DNA from 4 places in the Agrobacterium sp. GD03872 genome. Region 1 is predicted to be linked to each of the others. Evidence: riboswitches for the same ligand, from Rfam matches in the RefSeq annotation. Region 1 holds a riboswitch; each other region holds the start of a gene.
The links. A riboswitch is a leader RNA that binds a small molecule or an ion and turns the genes downstream of it on or off. The one in region 1 is predicted to bind cobalamin.
Positions count from the first base shown of each region.

Region 2: it holds a riboswitch for cobalamin, as region 1 does, so the genes downstream of both, N5D22_RS03660 (ABC transporter substrate-binding protein) here and nrdH (glutaredoxin-like protein NrdH) in region 1, are expected to answer to the same signal.
Region 3: it holds a riboswitch for cobalamin, as region 1 does, so the genes downstream of both, N5D22_RS25440 (CbtB domain-containing protein) here and nrdH (glutaredoxin-like protein NrdH) in region 1, are expected to answer to the same signal.
Region 4: it holds a riboswitch for cobalamin, as region 1 does, so the genes downstream of both, N5D22_RS15200 (DUF1636 family protein) here and nrdH (glutaredoxin-like protein NrdH) in region 1, are expected to answer to the same signal.

Region 1 covers NZ_JAOCCY010000002.1:14,621-18,712, reverse strand. The annotation lists gene nrdE (class 1b ribonucleoside-diphosphate reductase subunit alpha) at 1-1,990, opposite strand, end outside; gene nrdI (class Ib ribonucleoside-diphosphate reductase assembly flavoprotein NrdI) at 1,978-2,376, opposite strand; gene nrdH (glutaredoxin-like protein NrdH) at 2,389-2,610, opposite strand; cobalamin riboswitch at 2,866-3,090, opposite strand; gene N5D22_RS04000 (nucleoside triphosphate hydrolase) at 3,224-3,853, opposite strand; gene N5D22_RS03995 (ATP-binding cassette domain-containing protein) at 3,850-4,092, opposite strand, start outside.
Region 2 covers NZ_JAOCCY010000001.1:751,888-755,979, reverse strand. The annotation lists gene N5D22_RS03670 (ABC transporter ATP-binding protein) at 1-122, opposite strand, end outside; gene N5D22_RS03665 (iron ABC transporter permease) at 119-1,147, opposite strand; gene N5D22_RS03660 (ABC transporter substrate-binding protein) at 1,144-2,175, opposite strand; cobalamin riboswitch at 2,333-2,567, opposite strand; gene N5D22_RS03655 (GNAT family N-acetyltransferase) at 2,607-3,485, opposite strand; gene argE (acetylornithine deacetylase) at 3,689-4,092, shown strand, end outside.
Region 3 covers NZ_JAOCCY010000023.1:48,267-52,358, forward strand. The annotation lists gene N5D22_RS25425 (LysE family translocator) at 1-275, shown strand, start outside; gene N5D22_RS25430 (cytochrome c) at 481-915, shown strand; gene N5D22_RS25435 (cytochrome c) at 1,006-1,926, shown strand; cobalamin riboswitch at 1,974-2,213, shown strand; gene N5D22_RS25440 (CbtB domain-containing protein) at 2,373-2,555, shown strand; gene N5D22_RS25445 (CbtA family protein) at 2,567-3,277, shown strand; gene N5D22_RS25450 (hypothetical protein) at 3,282-3,596, shown strand; gene N5D22_RS25455 (glutamine amidotransferase) at 3,768-4,092, opposite strand, start outside.
Region 4 covers NZ_JAOCCY010000005.1:290,072-294,163, forward strand. The annotation lists gene cobN (cobaltochelatase subunit CobN) at 1-365, opposite strand, end outside; gene cobW (cobalamin biosynthesis protein CobW) at 369-1,406, opposite strand; gene N5D22_RS15200 (DUF1636 family protein) at 1,403-1,828, opposite strand; cobalamin riboswitch at 1,946-2,164, opposite strand; gene cobO (cob(I)yrinic acid a,c-diamide adenosyltransferase) at 2,298-2,915, shown strand; gene N5D22_RS15210 (cobyric acid synthase) at 2,917-4,092, shown strand, end outside.

The DNA.
Region 1 (4,092 bases):
AGGTGTCGATGATCTTTTCAGGGCCGATCTCATAGGCGTCCTGATAATATTCGAGATTGTCGTTCGAGAGATAGGAAGCCGGGTAATAAACGCGGCCGATCTTGCCCTCTTTACGGATTTCGATCTTCGAGACGATCGGATGAATGGAAGAGGTGGAGTGGTTGATATAGGAGATCGAACCGGTTGGCGGTACGGCCTGAAGGTTCTGGTTATAGAGACCCGATGCCATCACGTCCTGCTTCAACGCCGTCCAGTCTTCCTGCGTTGGAATGGCAATACCGGCTTTTTCGAAGAGCGCACGGACCTTTTCCGTCGCGGGCAACCATTCCCGGTCGGTATATTTGTCGAAATAGTCGCCCGAGGCATATTTGGAGTTCTCAAAGCCCCTGAAGCTCTGACCCCTTTCCACGGCCAGCCGGTTGCTGGCGCGGATGGCGTGATAGGTCACCGTGTAGAAATAGATATTGGTGAAATCGATGCCTTCTTCCGAGCCGTAGAAGATGCGCTCCCGCGCCAGATAACCGTGCAGGTTCATCTGACCGAGTCCGATGGCGTGGCTGGCATCATTGCCCTTTTCCACCGAGGGAACGGAAGAGATGTGGCTCATATCCGAAACAGCCGTCAGCGCCCGGATGGAGGTCTCGATGGTCTTGCCGAAATCGGCCGAATCCATCGCCGACGCAATATTGAGTGATCCGAGATTGCAGGAAATATCCTTGCCCATATGGCTATAGGACAGATCGGCGTTGAACTCGCTCGCTTCGCTGACCTGCAGGATTTCCGAGCAGAGATTGCTCATGCTGATGCGGCCGGCGACCGGATTGGCGCGGTTCACCGTGTCCTCGAACATGATGTAGGGGTAACCGCTCTCGAACTGGATTTCGGCGATCACCTGGAAGAATTCGCGCGCCTTGATCTTCTTCTTGCGGATGCGGCTATCGGCGACCATTTCATGATATTTTTCACTGACCGAAATCTCGGTCAACGGCACGCCATAGACCCGCTCCACATCATAGGGCGAGAACAGATACATATCCTCATTGTTGCGGGCGAGTTCGAAGGTGATGTCGGGGATCACCACGCCGAGCGACAGGGTCTTGATGCGGATTTTCTCGTCGGCATTTTCGCGCTTGGTATCGAGGAAGCGCATGATATCGGGGTGGTGAGCGTGCAGATAGACCGCGCCGGCACCCTGTCGCGCGCCAAGCTGGTTGGCATAGGAAAAACTGTCTTCCAGCAGCTTCATGACAGGGATGACGCCGGACGACTGGTTTTCGATCTGTTTGATCGGCGCTCCAAATTCGCGGATATTGGTCAAGGACAGCGCCACGCCGCCGCCGCGCTTGGAAAGCTGCAGGGCCGAATTGATGGAGCGGCCGATGCTTTCCATATTGTCTTCCACACGCAGCAGAAAACACGAGACCAGTTCACCACGGCTCTTTTTGCCGGCGTTGAGGAATGTCGGCGTTGCCGGCTGGAAGCGGCCTGAAATGATCTCATCGACCAGATTGCTGGCAAGCTGCTCATCGCCACGCGCAAGGGCCAGTGCCACCATGCAGACGCGATCCTCGTAACGCTCCAGATAACGTTTTCCGTCGAAGGTCTTCAGCGTGTAGGAGGTGTAATATTTGAAAGCGCCGAGAAAGGTCGGGAAGCGGAACTTCCGGGCATAGGCTTCGTCATAGAGATCGCGGACGAAGTTGAAGGAATACTGATCCAGTACCTCCTGTTCGTAATATCCCTCCGTCACCAGATAATCGAGCTTTTCCCTGAGGTTATGAAAAAAGACGGTGTTCTGGTTGACGTGCTGGAGGAAATATTGCCGGGCGGCCAGCCGATCCTTGTCGAGCTGGATCTTTCCGTTCTCGTCGTAAAGGTTCAGCATCGCGTTCAGCGCGTGGTAGTCCAGAGCCGCATCGAGCGGCTTCTGGGTTGCGGCTGCCGGCTGTTTGGCGTCCTTGCGCAGCGCGCCTGAGGTCAGCGTGTCCAAAATCGTTCCAATCCATGTTTGACATTGGCGACATCTTCCTCCGTGCCGAGAAGCTCGAAGCGATAGAGAAACGGCACCGCACATTTGCGCGAGACGATATCTCCGGCGGATGCGAAAGCTGCGCCAAAATTCGTGTTTCCCGCCGCGATGACGCCGCGAATGAGATTTCGGTTGGAGGGCTCGTTCAAGAACCGGATGACCGGCTTTGGCACGGCCCCTTTGGTGCCGCCGCCCCCATAGGTGGGGGTGACGAGCACATAGGGCTCGGACACATGGGGAACATCTTCCTCAACGCCAAGCGGCAGACGAAACAGACGCCGTCCCAGTTTCAGAAGGAAACGATGGGTGTTTTCGGAGCGGCTGGAATAATAGACGATCAGGCCCATCGCCCCGCCGCCTCAGCTGATCGAGCCGATCATATCCGGCCGGAAACCCGCCCAATGGCGCTCGCCGGCAACGACGACGGGAACCTGCATGTAACCGAGGCCACGGACATGATCGAGCGCTTCAGTATCTTCGGAGATATCGACGATCTCATAGGGGACGCCGATGCGGTCTAGCGCACGATAGGTGGCGGTGCATTGGACGCAGGCGGGCTTGCTGTAAACGGTGACGGTCATAATTTCCTCTCTCGAAGCCGGTTTCGGACACGGCTCAACATTGCCGATTGCAATCGCAATCGGACGGCGATGGTTCTGTCATTAGGGTGGGCGTGCGCGGCTTTTAGCCGCGTAAAATCACTCTCTACGCCGACGAGCGCAGCAACTCAAACAAATGCACTGGCATGACTTCACCCCGAAGCTTGTTCTGGAGGGGGCAGAAAAGGGCGAACGCAAATCATTTGCGCCATACACCTTCCTCCGGACACCCCGCCCGTGGACGTTTGCGCTCAAGGCAGGTCTCCTGACTTGCGGGTCACAACATCTATCCCGGCCTTCCCGAAGCTCTCAGCCCCAGTGACCCAAATCGGAACGATGCTCGCCGCTTACAGTTGCGGGGGCAGTTTCGGCCTTGCTCCGCCATGAAGGCGTTACGCACCGAATTCCCGTCTTAGCTCCCGACCCTTGCGAATCGGAAGAACCTCGAACACCACATATAGTATATGAGGAAATTTTCGCGTCAACGGATAGACATGGGAAAGCCGCGCCCTGTGGATCAAAAAGATTCAACACATGGTCAACAAAGGCTTAACGGCAAGTGCGCCTTGCCCCTCCAGCGCGGGAAAGCGTTAATCTATTCCCAGATATCGATACGGATATCGGCGGGGCGGGCGTTTTCGATCACCCTTTTTCCGTTGGGAAGATCGTTTTCGAAAAGTTTGGCGTGGATCGCGGCCGCATCGAGACCGTAACCCTGCCATCTGTCCCGCAGCCTCTTTTCCAGCACGTCGACGGATGGACCGACAAAGATGGTGAGGTCGAAGCTTTCGGAAAGCGTCGTCCAGGGCGCTTCATTCAGCAGAAGGTAATTGCCTTCAGCAAGGACGAAGCGTGTTTCCGGGGCGATGGCGCGGGCGGAGGCAATGGCGATTTCGCGGGAGCGGTCGAAGACCGGTACCAGAACTTCCTGCCCGCCCTTGCGGACGGCGGAGACAATATCGAGGAACCCGCGCACGTCGAATGTTTCCGGCGCACCCTTTCGCGGCAGCAGTCCGCGTTCCGCAAGAATGCCGTTATCCATATGGAAACCGTCCATCGGTAGAACAGCGGCCGTTTCGCCGCGCAGGCGCAAGGCGTCGCAAAGCGCATCCGCCAGCGTGGATTTGCCGGCCCCAGGGGGACCGGCAATGGCAATGATGAAACGGGATTTGCGCTCTGCCCGCCGAAGAACGTCTTCGACGATCGTCTCGAGTTTAAGCGTCATGCGGCAAGCGTTTCCTTCGGCGCTTCCTTGGCGCCGGTCATGAAGGCGACGGCATCCGACATGGAATAGTCCTTCGGATTGATAACGCACAGGCGCTTGCCAAGCCGGTGGATATGGATGCGATCCGCGACCTCGAAAACATGCGGCATGTTGTGCGAGATGAGAACGATCGGCAGGCCGCGCGAGCGCACGTCCAGAATAAGCTCCAGAACACGTCGGCTTTCCTTCACGCCGAGTGC
Region 2 (4,092 bases), on a different contig from region 1:
TTGCCGGAACCGTTCGGTCCGATGACGCCAAGAAACTCACCCGAACCGACATCGAGTGAAACGCCGCGCACGATATCGACATTGCCGGCGTGAAAATGCAGGTCGTGGGCGGATAATTTCATGAACGCCCCCTCTTCTGACCGAGAATGAAGGCAAAGGCGGGCGCACCGACGAGGGCCGTGATGACGCCGATGGGCAGCACCTGTCCCGGAATGACGATGCGCGAGAGAATATCCGCGACGATCATGAAAACCGCGCCGGTTAGCGCCGTTACCGGCAGCAAGATGCCGTGGCGAACGCCGACGAAGATACGCGCGGCATGCGGAATGACGAGGCCCACGAAGCCAATGGAGCCGACCAGCGACACCATTGCAGCCGTCATGATCGCCGAAACGGAGATCAGCGCGGCATAGACCCAGCGTACCGGAATGCCGAGCGAGGCAGCGGCCTGACCGCCGAAGGCGAAGGCATCGAGCGCCCGGGCATACCAGAGGCATACGGCAAGTCCTGCGAGGCTGACCGGCAGCGCCAGCCAGACATCCGGCCAGCGCACGCCCGAGAGGTTGCCCAGCAGCCAGAACATGATGCCGCGCGCCTGTTCAGCATTGGCGGATTTAGTGACGATGAAAGAGGTCATGGCGTTGAACAGCTGTGAGCCGGCCACCCCCGCCAGAATGATGGCGCTGTTGCCGTGTCCCGCCCGCACGGCCAGAAGACTGACCAGCGAAAACGCAACAAAAGCGCCGATAAGCGCACCGGCGGGCATCGTCAGGAACCCCGCGCCGAAACCCAGAAGCGCAACAGCGACGGCGCCAGTGGAGGCGCCGGCGGAAATGCCGAGAATATAAGGATCGGCGAGCGGATTGCGCAGCAGCGATTGCAGCACCGCGCCAGCGAGCGCCAGCGAAGCACCGCAACAGGCCGCAACGACCGCACGGCTGAGACGGTAACTCCAGACGATACCCTCATCCAGCGGCTCCAGCGGATAACCGGCATGGAAGACACGGTTGGCGATGGTTTTCGCCACGACATCGAAAGGAATGGCGGTCTCGCCGATGGCCGCCCCGGCCATCAGCGCGACGAGCAGCAGGGCGAGCGCGGCAAGAGCCAGCCCCGCCCTGCCGAGATGGACGGAGAGACCGTTCACTTGGCGAGACCGGCAGCCGAAATCGCTTCAGCCAGCGTTTCGATGCCTTCAATGGTGCGGATGGTGGGGTTCATCGCCTGCGCATCCATTTCGAACACACGACCTTCCTTGACGGCAGGCATGATGCTGGCCACGGGATCGGTGGCGAGGAACTTCAGCTTGACGGCGACATCATCCGCGGGGAAACGACGGCGATCCATCTTGCCGGCGACGATGATGGACGGATTGGCCTTGGCGATGGTTTCCCAGCCGACGGTCGGCCATTCTTCATCGCTTTCGATGACATTCTTCAGCCCCAGCGCGGACATGATGTAACCGGGCGCGCCGTTGCGGCCGGCCACATAGGGATCGATATCCAGCTCGGCGCTCGAGAACCAGAAGACGGCCGAAAGCTTGCCGTTGGCGGAGGCGATCTTGGCGCGGGCGGCATCTTCACGCTTCTTCAGGTCGGCAACGACCTCTTCACCGCGATCCTGCACGTTGAAGATTTTGGCGAGATCGCGAATTTCCTGATAGATCAGTTCCATGGTGAAACCGGTGTTGCGCACGCCGTCGCCGCCGCCGGAATTGTCCTTGCCCATGCAATCGGCGGGCGAGGTATAGACGGGAATGCCGAGTTCGGCAAATTGCGCCGGCGTTCCGACAACGCCTTCGGGGCCGATCTGCCACTGGAACTGCGTCGTCACGAGGTCGGGTCTCTTGCCGACGACCGCCTCGAAGCTCGGATCGTTATCGGCCAGTCGCTCGACCCTGGCATTGGCTTCCTCGTAACCCTTCAGAACCGGGCCGATCCACAGCGCGGTGCCGACCACCTTGTCGGCGAGGCCGAGCAGGTAAAGAACCTCGGTCGTGCTCTGGCCGACGGACACGGTGCGGGCGGGTGCCTGCTTGAAGGTGATCTCCTGACCGCAGCTGTTGATCGTCAGGGGATAGGTGGTTTCGGCAGCGTAAGCGTTGGCAACAGGCAAAACCGCAAGCGCGGCGGCCAGAAAACCGGCATGGGCCGGCAGGCGTCTAGAATGAAACATGTGTTCTCCAGTCGAAAGTAAAACTTATTCCAGAGCAGCAGGCGTCAGAACGCGCAGCAACAGCGGGACGTCTTGTACGGAGAACGGGCATAGGACGCAAACGAAATGTTATGAAATAACATTACAATCTCCTCCTCCGGGCTTCCCCGCCCGTAACGATGGTTTATATTTTGACGGCAGGTCTCCTGGCTCACGGATTTACGTCACTCATCTGCCTTCCCGCATTCCGGAGAATACAGTGGCACGACGCCTTGAGCGTCACGGGGATGAACGACAATCCGCTTACAGTTGCGGGGGCAGCCACGGCATTGGGCGAAAAAGATCGCCCGCACCATGTTCCCTATTAATCCCTTCGCCTTTCGGCTGCAGGAACCGTCGCTTTCTCACATAAGGGGCAAGAGGCGGGGCGTCAATTGCGATAGTGCCGCACCTCAGCACAAAGACGGGCCTGCCAGGGCGAAAATCTTTGCGGAACCGGAGCCTGCCGGTTGCGGCGCGCCTTTCGACATGGTGGTGAGCGTTTCGATCACCACCAGCCCGGATTGCGCCAGGAACTCGGTCAGAAGACCGCTATCCCGCACGGCATCGAGACGGACAAGCTGATCGCCGAGATCGGAAAAATGCCGCCTCACCAGCGCAATCGCATCCACCTCGTCACCGGCAACGACCGGGCCGACAATATGGCCCCGCCCCGCAGCACGCCGCAATGCAAAGGCGGCAAGACGATCGGCCTCGAACAGGCCGTAACCCGTATTTTCCCGGAGAAGGCGTTGCAGGACGCCCCGGCGGGAAGCACCGAAAGCCGCCCGATCCAGATCCGCCACAGCGGACAAATGATCCTCGGACAGCGGCTCGATTCTCTGTTTTCTTCCAAGCGTCGGCATCTCGGCAGGGCAGCGCGCCTTGCCGCGCAGGAGATGTACTTTCTCCGTATCTCCGGAAAAACCCAGCCGTGCGAAAAGCCGTCGCGAGGCTTCCGTGGCGTTCAACCGCAGGGCGGCGTCAGGGTAACCCGCAATGAGTTGGCCCACCAGCCATGGCGCAACGCCCTGCCCCTGCAAACGCGGGGAAACGATGACCATGCCGACCGTCGCGAAACCCTCATCATAAGGAAACAGCATTGCCGTTGCGACAAGGCGATCGATTTCGTCAAGCGCGGCAAGGCCGACGCCGCACTGCCGCAGGAAACACCATTCATTCGCGTGATATCGCCATCCGACAGCCATGGACAAAGCATGCAGATGATCGGCCTCTACATCGGCGATATCCACTGTCCGCAACTCGAAACTATCGACTTTGAGCAGCTCCATGACAAACGGCTCTCATTCCCTCCGGCGCGGAACATTGATCCCGGCAGCCCAGCTCACGACATCCGAAGATAACCAGCCTTGCCGGCAGGAATTTTCCGAAAGCGCTGGAAGGACACAACAATCTACTGAAATCACCCGTATTTCAGCAGATAAACGCCGCAGGCCGCTCTAAGCTTTTCGGCGTTGAAGCGACGGAGACAGCCATGAACGCAATCGACATTCTGGAGCGTCTTGTCGGCTTCGCGTCGGTGGTCGGAACCGCCAATGGCGACATCGCCGGATGGATCGCCGATTACCTGGAAAGCCACGGAGCGAAAGTATCGCTGCTTGCCGGCCCGGAGGGCGACCGCGCCAATCTCTTCGCCAGCTTCGGCCCGACAGATGCCAGCGGATACGTCCTGTCCGGTCATATGGATGTGGTGCCTGCCGGTGAGCCGGAATGGTCCTCCGATCCCTTCGCGCTGCGAACCGAAGGCGAGCGCCTCTACGGACGCGGAACCACCGACATGAAAGGGTTTCTGGCCTCGATTCTCGCCGCAGCACCGGCATTTTCACGCATGGCGCTGAAGCGGCCCGTTCACATCGCTTTTTCCTATGACGAGGAGGC
Region 3 (4,092 bases), on a different contig from region 1:
CCTGCCTTTCCAATCCGAAGGCCTATCTGTTCATGATGGCGATCTATCCGCAATTCCTCAAACCGGCCTATGGGCCGATCTGGATGCAGGGGCTGGTGATGGGCGCGATGGTGGCGGTCACGCAGTTCACGGTCTATGGCGCGCTGGCGCTGACGGCGGATAAAAGCCGGGCATGGCTCATTTCTTCGCCCGCCGCCACGATCTTCATCGGCCGCGCCGCCGGTTTCATGCTGATTGCCGCAGCGCTGCTGACACTGTGGGAAGCCCTGTCCTGAAGCGGCGGCGGACAGGCCCTGCCGCCGCAGATTTTGCCGCCAGACGATCCGAAAACCGCAGAGCACTTTGCGGTACGATGTTCTAGCCTCCTGTTTTCACGATGGAATTCACCGCAATGTGACTTCTTTTCGCCATCCGGAAAGGGCATCCTCGCGCCGTTCCATCTAGCGTCCGGCATCAGGGCCGGAATCAAGGAGAGTGTGCATGAAACTGAAAACCATTGCGGCGGCCATGCTGTTCGGCTGTCTTTGCGCCGGAGCGGTCTATGCTGCCGGCGAAGTCGAAAAACGCGAAGGCATGATGAAGCAGATCGGTGGCGCCATGGGTTCGCTCGCCGCCATCACCAAGGGCGAAAAGCCCTTTGACGCCGAAGTCGTCAAGGCCGCCGTGACGACCATCAGCACCAATGCAAAGGCTTTCCCCGACCAGTTCCCAGCCGGCACCGAGACCGGCAGCGCGGCCGCTCCCGCCATCTGGGAAAATTTCGCGGACTTCAAGGCCAAGTCCGCCAAGCTCGGTACGGATGCGGACACGGTTCTCGCCAATCTCCCCACCGATCAGGCTGGCGTCGCCACCGCCATGAAGACGCTCGGCGCCGATTGTGGCACCTGCCACCAGACCTATCGTCTGAAAAAATAATCGCAGCACTTTGGAAACGCCGCTTCCCGGCGGCGTTTTCTCACGCTCGAAAGGCATCTGACGGGGTCAGGTGAGAATGGGGAGAGGGGTATGTCCTCCATCTGGACGAAACTCGTCGGCGGGGCCATCGTCGCAGCGATTGCGGGCTATGGCATATTCGCCTGGGTTACCGCGCCGGAACGCCAGGCGCCGAGCCACTGGGTCAGCCTTGGCGAACCGGATCTGGCCAATGGCGAAACGCTGTTCTGGGCGGGCGGCTGCGCAAGCTGCCACGCCGCGCCCGATGCCACGGGCGAGGCGCTGTTGACGCTTGCGGGCGGGCAGGCGCTGAAAAGCCCCTTCGGCACCTTCCATGTCCCCAATATTTCCTCCGATCCGCAGCATGGCATCGGCGGCTGGACGCTGGCGGAATTCGGCGACGCCATGACGCGCGGCGTGGGCAAGAACGGCGAGCATCTCTACCCGTCCTTTCCCTATGCCTCTTATGCCCGTATGACGCAGAAGGACATCAACGATCTCTTCGGTTATCTGAAAGCCCTGCCGGCCAGCCAGAACGATGCGCCGGATCACCAGCTGCCTTTCCCCTTCAATCTGCGCATGGTGCTGGGCGGCTGGAAATTCCTGTATTTCGACCCCTCCGCACCGCCGCGCGTCGAACTTGCCAATGCCAATGCCGAATTGCTGCGCGGCCAATATCTGGTGGAAGGGCCGGGCCATTGCGGCGAATGCCACACGCCGCGCAATGCGCTCGGCGGATTCCAGACGGATAAATGGCTGGCCGGCGGTCCCAATCCGGAAGGTGAGGGCCGTATTCCGGACATTACCCCCGCCTCGCAAAGCATAGGCAGCTGGGCGGCGGCCGATATTGCCAGCTATCTGGAAACCGGCTTCACCCCGGAATTCGACAGCGTCGGCGGCTCCATGGTCAAGGTGCAGCAGAACATGGCGCATCTGACGGCCGAAGACCGCGATGCGATTGCCGCCTATCTGAAGGCCATTCCGGCGCGGTAGGGTGCGGCGGGGGCGTGCGCGCCCATTGACTCCCGCCTCCACCCGGCGGATAACAATCCTGTGATGGTTCCTTCCGGTCGTTCCGGAAGGTGAAAAGGGAACACGATAGGGAGAAATCCTCATTCGTGGCTGCCCCCGCAACTGTGAGCGGAGAGCCTGAAACGAAGTGCCACTGGCAAGCCATTTCCCGGAAACCGAGGTTTCCAATCGGGCGAGGGCGATGCCGGGAAGGTGTTTCAGGTTTTGACCCGTAAGCCAGGAGACCTGCCATCACGGAAATGTCCATGCCGGCGGGGTGTCCGGAAGAGCGGAATGTCAGGTGGCGGGATCAATGCCTTCCTGTGTCAGTCTCGTATCCCCGTGGTGAAGTGTATCGCATGCGGTCTTGCGGCTTGTGCCGTTTGGCCGCGTCCAAAGGCGCGGGGTCGCGCCGGAGAGGGGTCACCATGTCCATCAATCAGAATACGGCAAATTCGGCCGTTTCCACAAAAACAGCCAGCTTTGCGCAATCGCTGACGGCGATCGTGCTTGGCCTGTTCGTTGTCGGTTTTGTCGGCTTTTCGCCCGTGGAAGCCGTTCACAATGCCGCGCACGACACGCGGCATGCCAATGCCTTCCCCTGCCATTGAGGGGTAACGGCATGTCATCTTTTCGCAATATCGTCTTTACCGCCGTTCTCGTCGGCATTCTCGGCGGTTTGGCCGTGTCTGCCATGCAGGCTGTCAGTACCACGCCGCTCATCCTGCAGGCGGAAACCTATGAAAGCGCCGGCGAAGCGCCCCACAGCCATGATGCGCCGGCCCCCGGTGCCGCCGTTCCCGCCCATGAGCACAATGACGAGGCCTGGGCTCCGGCCGATGGCTTCGAGCGTACCGCCTATACCGTCGCCGCCAATGTCCTGACCGCCATCGGTTATGCATTGGTGCTGACCGGCCTCATTTCGCTGCGTGGCACCAGTGGCGGCTGGCGCGAAGGCCTTCTCTGGGGCGTTGCCGGCTTTGCCGCCGTCATGCTGGCCCCGATGATCGGCCTGCCGCCGGAATTGCCGGGCAGTCCGGCAGCCGCACTTGAGGCGCGGCAGATCTGGTGGCTTGCGACGGTTGCCGCAACCGCGGGCGGCATTGCGCTGATCGCGTTCCGCCGCGAACCCTGGGCCATCGTATTGGCATTGGTGTTGATCGTTGCACCGCATGTGGTCGGCGCACCCTTGCCGCCGGAAGGCGAACATGCGCTGGCGCCGCTGCCGCTGGAGCGTCAGTTCATCGTCGCCGCGACCATCACGAGCTTCGTTTTCTGGGCGCTGCTCGGGACATTGAGCGCGTTTTTCCTGAAGCGCTTCCAGTCGGCTTGAGACTATGCAGGACGCAGCGGAGTGGAGTGAGGAACTCGATGCGCTGCGTTTTGCCGTACCTGGTCACGGCGCTTTCTGCGCCGTGCACCGTCTTGCCTTCAAGGCGGTCCTTGGGGCGACCCCGGATCGCGAGGTGGCTCTCGCCTGTTTTCATGAACACGAAGCCGCTTTTATCGCTGCGGCGCTCAGCAAGATCAAACGTGCAAATTTACCCGCCGGCCGCAGCCTGCATCTGAACAGCCGCGATATTCGCCGGGCGATTGCCGGGGAGAACGGCGATCATGCGGCGCGTGTTTGCCGCGTACTTGATCGGCGATAATCATTGCCGTTTTCACGTCCGTCATCCCGGCCCTGAGCCGGGATCCAGCCAGCCCAAGTCCTTGGGCTGAAAGGACTCTTTTCGCCGCGCAGACGCGCGTCGGCTGGATTCCGGCTCAAGGCCGGAATGACGGGGAGTAGAGGGAGCGCAAACAACCGAGACGGCTATGCCTCACCGATGCTCCGCCGCAAAAACCTGGAGTTCCGCCTCGGCTTCCGGACCAAAGAGGCCGAGGTGTTTCAGGATTTCCACAGCGAAACTGACCGGCGCGCTGCCGGCGGCGGTGACGATGCCGCCATCGCTGACCGCTTTCGGCTGGTCGCGATAAAGCGCCTCGCCGCCATAGGCAGGATAGGCCTTGTGCGATGCCAGCGAATTGCCGGTATGGGCGACGCCGTTCAGGACGCCCGTGCCGCCGAGCGCGCTTGCCGCCGCGCAGATGCCGGCCACCAGCCGGTCCCTGTCGCGAAACCGGTGCACCAGCCCGCCAAGATCG
Region 4 (4,092 bases), on a different contig from region 1:
TCCCTTTCGCTGCACTCTCCCGGCAGGAGCAGGAGCTTTATGCCGCGCCTGCGCGCCACAATGGCAAGCTGGTCGACGCCATAACGCCAGCGCTCCGCGCCGCCGAGAATCCGGATAAGAATGACGCGAGCATGTCCCGCCGTCTTTTCAATCCAGAGGTCGACAGACATGGGGTGCCGAAGCTCGGAAAGATTGGCGACGGACAGGGCTGGAACAGCGCTGTCAGCACGCTGCCAGGCCTGTTCCAGCCCGGCAAGATCGCTTGCCGAGAAAGACAGGATCACCACATCCGACCTGGGCTGGTTGAGATCAACCGGCTCGATCAGATCGTCAAGAGACGAGGATGTGGTGGCGAGAATATGCATGGGTCAGGCAGCCAGCATCTGCTCGATTTTTTCGCGGTTGATACCCTTTTCGCCGATGACGACGAGGCGGCTGCGGCGTTCCTCGCCCACCGCCCAGGGACGGTCATAATAATGATTGACGCGGCTGCCGACAGCCTGCACCTGCAGGCGCATCGGCTTGGCGGAGACCTCGATAAAGCCTTTTATGCGCAGCACGTTTTCCGCAGCCGCCGTCTCGGCGATACGCGCCGCCAGCGCTTCCGGATCGCTCACCGCCGGCAGATCGATGACGAAGCTGTCAAAATCATCGTGCTCGTGGTCAAGCTCGCCATCATGGTGGGTGCGGCGGTTTTCGATATCCTCTTCCACCGCAAGACCGAGACCGATCAGCACAGCCGGATCGATGGCGCCGTTCGAAGCCACGACGATCTTCGCCGCTTTCGGCAGATGTTCGAGAATATGCGCCTTCGCCCTGTCGAGACCGGTATCGTCAAGAAGATCGGCCTTGGTCAGCACGATGAGATCGGCGCAGGCGACCTGGTCTTCGAAAACCTCTTCGACCGGGTCATCGTGATCGAGCGCCTCGTCATTGGCGCGCTGGGCGGCGAGCGCTTCCATGTCGTGGGCAACCTGTCCCTCGGCAAGGGCCGCACCATCCACCACGGCCACAACAGCGTCTACCGTGACACGGCTCTTGATCGCCGGCCACTGGAAGGCCTGCACCAGCGGCTTTGGCAGGGTAAGCCCCGAGGTCTCGATGAGGATGTGCTCCACCTTGGGCTGGCGGCTCAGAATCTGCTCGATGGCGGGCTGGAAATCATCCGCCACCGTGCAGCAGATGCAGCCATTGGCCAGTTCGACGATGTTCTCTTCCGGGCAGCTTTCAATACCGCAGCCTTTCAGGATTTCGCCGTCGATGCCGATATCGCCGAATTCATTGACGATGATGGCGAGCCGCTTGCCGTCAAGCTTTTCGAGAAGTCCGCGCAGCAGCGTGGTTTTGCCAGCCCCCAGAAAGCCGGTGACGATGGTGCAGGGAACGCGGTCCAGAAGGGTGCTCATGATCTCTCCTCGGTAAAATCGAATGGGGGAATGCGCGCCACCATGCCGCGCTTTAATGGTTCGGGGCGGCCGCGCCAGGGCATCAGGCCATCGGGGGCGGCAGCCAGCAGCCGCGCGCCGGTCAGCAAATCTTCCGCATCGCCGGACGTCAGCCCGCCGAAGACGTAGGACCAGCCATTGGCGCTGCGCAGTGCGGCGCTGAGGCCGCGCTTGCAATTGGCAAGGCAATTGACGGAACGGACGGCAATGCCCGCCTCCTCCGCCTTTGCGATAACGGCGTCGGCAAGGCGCGAACCGGGACGCGGTTCGGCATTCGGATCGGCTTCATCGCGACAGCTTCGGCAAACGAAGACGACCACGCCGGGCGCCGTTTCGTCCTGCGTGTTTCCGCCTGCACATGGAGATGTTGCTGAAATATCCAAACGTCCCGTTCCCGCGCCTTCAAAAATCTTCAGGGGTGCGGATATCGAAAACGGCACGCGGACAGGCGCAAGCCGGCTGTTCGATCGGACCGACTGACCGGAGCACCCCGCCCGGCAGACGTTTTTTCCTGAAACGGCAGGTCTCCTGGCTTGCGGCTCGATCAACACCCGGGCACCGCCTTCCCGAACCATGAGAGAGGTCCAGTGGCTTTACGGTGCGGGCTTACCGCTTACAGTTGCGGGGGCAGCCACGGAATGGCCCGGCAATCGGGGTTGACCGTGTTCCCTCTTAGCTTTTCCCGTTGCCGGGAAAAGACCGTCAGTCCGTTACCCTTAGGCTGAACGGGCGCGGGGGTCAATGCCGCGGCCCCGTGGCTGGCGCATTGCCGGGTGCGGCAAATTGGGTATAGTCGCCGCTCCGAATGGCGGGGCACGTATTCCCGCAACGCTGGATGAGAAGGAAAACGCGATGACACGTGACATCAGCGACAGCGAAGCCGAACGCCACCGGCGGAAAATGGTCAACCGCAAAACGGTGCAGGACGCCGAAGTCGCGGCAAAGACCGTCGAAAAAGGCCTGCTGATGATCAATACCGGCCCCGGTAAAGGCAAATCCACAGCTGCTTTTGGCCTTGCCTTGCGCATGCTCGGCACCGGGCGTCGGGTGGGTATTGTGCAATTCATCAAGGGTGCATGGTCGACGGGTGAACAGCAGGCGCTGACCCTGTTTGGCGACAAGGTCGTATGGCGCACCATGGGCGAGGGTTTCACGTGGGACACGCAGGATCTGAAACGCGATGTGGCTGCAGCCGCAAAAGCCTGGGAAGAAGCCAAGGCGCTGATGGCGGACGAAACGATCGGCCTGCTGGTCTTCGATGAGCTGAACATCGCGCTGCGTTACGATTACCTGCCGCTGGAAGAGGTCGTCGAAACGCTTTCCAGCCGCAGGCCCGATCTGCATGTCATCGTTACCGGCCGCAACGCCAAGCAACCGCTGATCGACGCCGCCGATATGGTGACAGAAATGACGCTGGTGAAACATCACTTCAAGGCGGGCGTGAAGGCGCAGGCGGGGATAGAATTCTGACATGACTGCGCGGGTGCTGATGTTTCAGGGAACCGGCTCGGATGTCGGCAAATCGCTGATGGTGGCCGGCCTTGCCCGTGCATTCACCCGGCGCGGCCTGTCCGTCATGCCGTTTAAGCCGCAGAACATGTCCAACAATGCGGCGGTTACCGCCGACGGCGGCGAGATCGGGCGCGCGCAGGCGCTGCAGGCGCGGGCGGCCGGCGTACCGCTTTCCGTCCACATGAACCCGGTGCTCCTGAAACCGCAGAGCGAAACCGGCGCGCAGGTGGTAGTACAGGGTAAGGTTGTCGGAAACGCCAAGGCAGCCGATTATCAGCACATGAAGGCCGGGCTGATGCCACGGGTGATTGAAAGCTTCGAACGCCTGAAACAGCAGGCCGATCTCGTGCTGGTGGAAGGGGCGGGTAGCGCATCCGAAATCAATCTTCGCGCCAATGACATCGCCAATATGGGTTTCGCCCGCGCCGCCGATGCGCCCGTCATCCTGATCGGCGATATAGACCGGGGCGGCGTCATCGCCAGTCTTGTCGGCACCAAGGCCGTGCTCGAACAGGAAGATGCAACGATGATAGAAGGTTTTATCGTCAACCGATTTCGCGGCGATCCGGCCCTGTTTTCGGACGGCATGCGGATGATTGCGGAAAAGACAGGCTGGTCCCCCATCGGGCTTCTGCCGCATTTTTCCGATGCCGCGAAACTGCCGGCGGAGGATGCGCTTGGCCTTGCCGGCCCCGCCCGGCAGAAGCCCGACGCAAAGATCCGGATCGCCGTGCCGATCCTGCCGCATATTTCCAATTTCGACGACCTCGATCCGCTGGACATCGAGCCGGATGTGGAGCTGATCCGCGTGCGGCCGGGCGAAACCATTCCCGCCAATTGCCGGCTGGTGCTGCTGTGCGGCTCGAAATCCACCATCGCCGATCTCGCCGTGCTGAAAAATGCTGGCCTCGACATCGATATCAGGGCGCATGCACGACGCGGCGGTTTTGTTGTCGGGCTTTGCGGCGGATATCAGATGCTCGGAAAAACCATTGCCGATCCCGATGGTATCGAAGGACCACCGGCAAAGGTTGAAGGGCTTGGTCTGCTTGATGTCGACACGGTTTTGGCAGGCGATAAGCGGCTCGTTTCCGTGCGCGGTACGAGTTTCGACGGAGTTGATTTATCCGGCTAC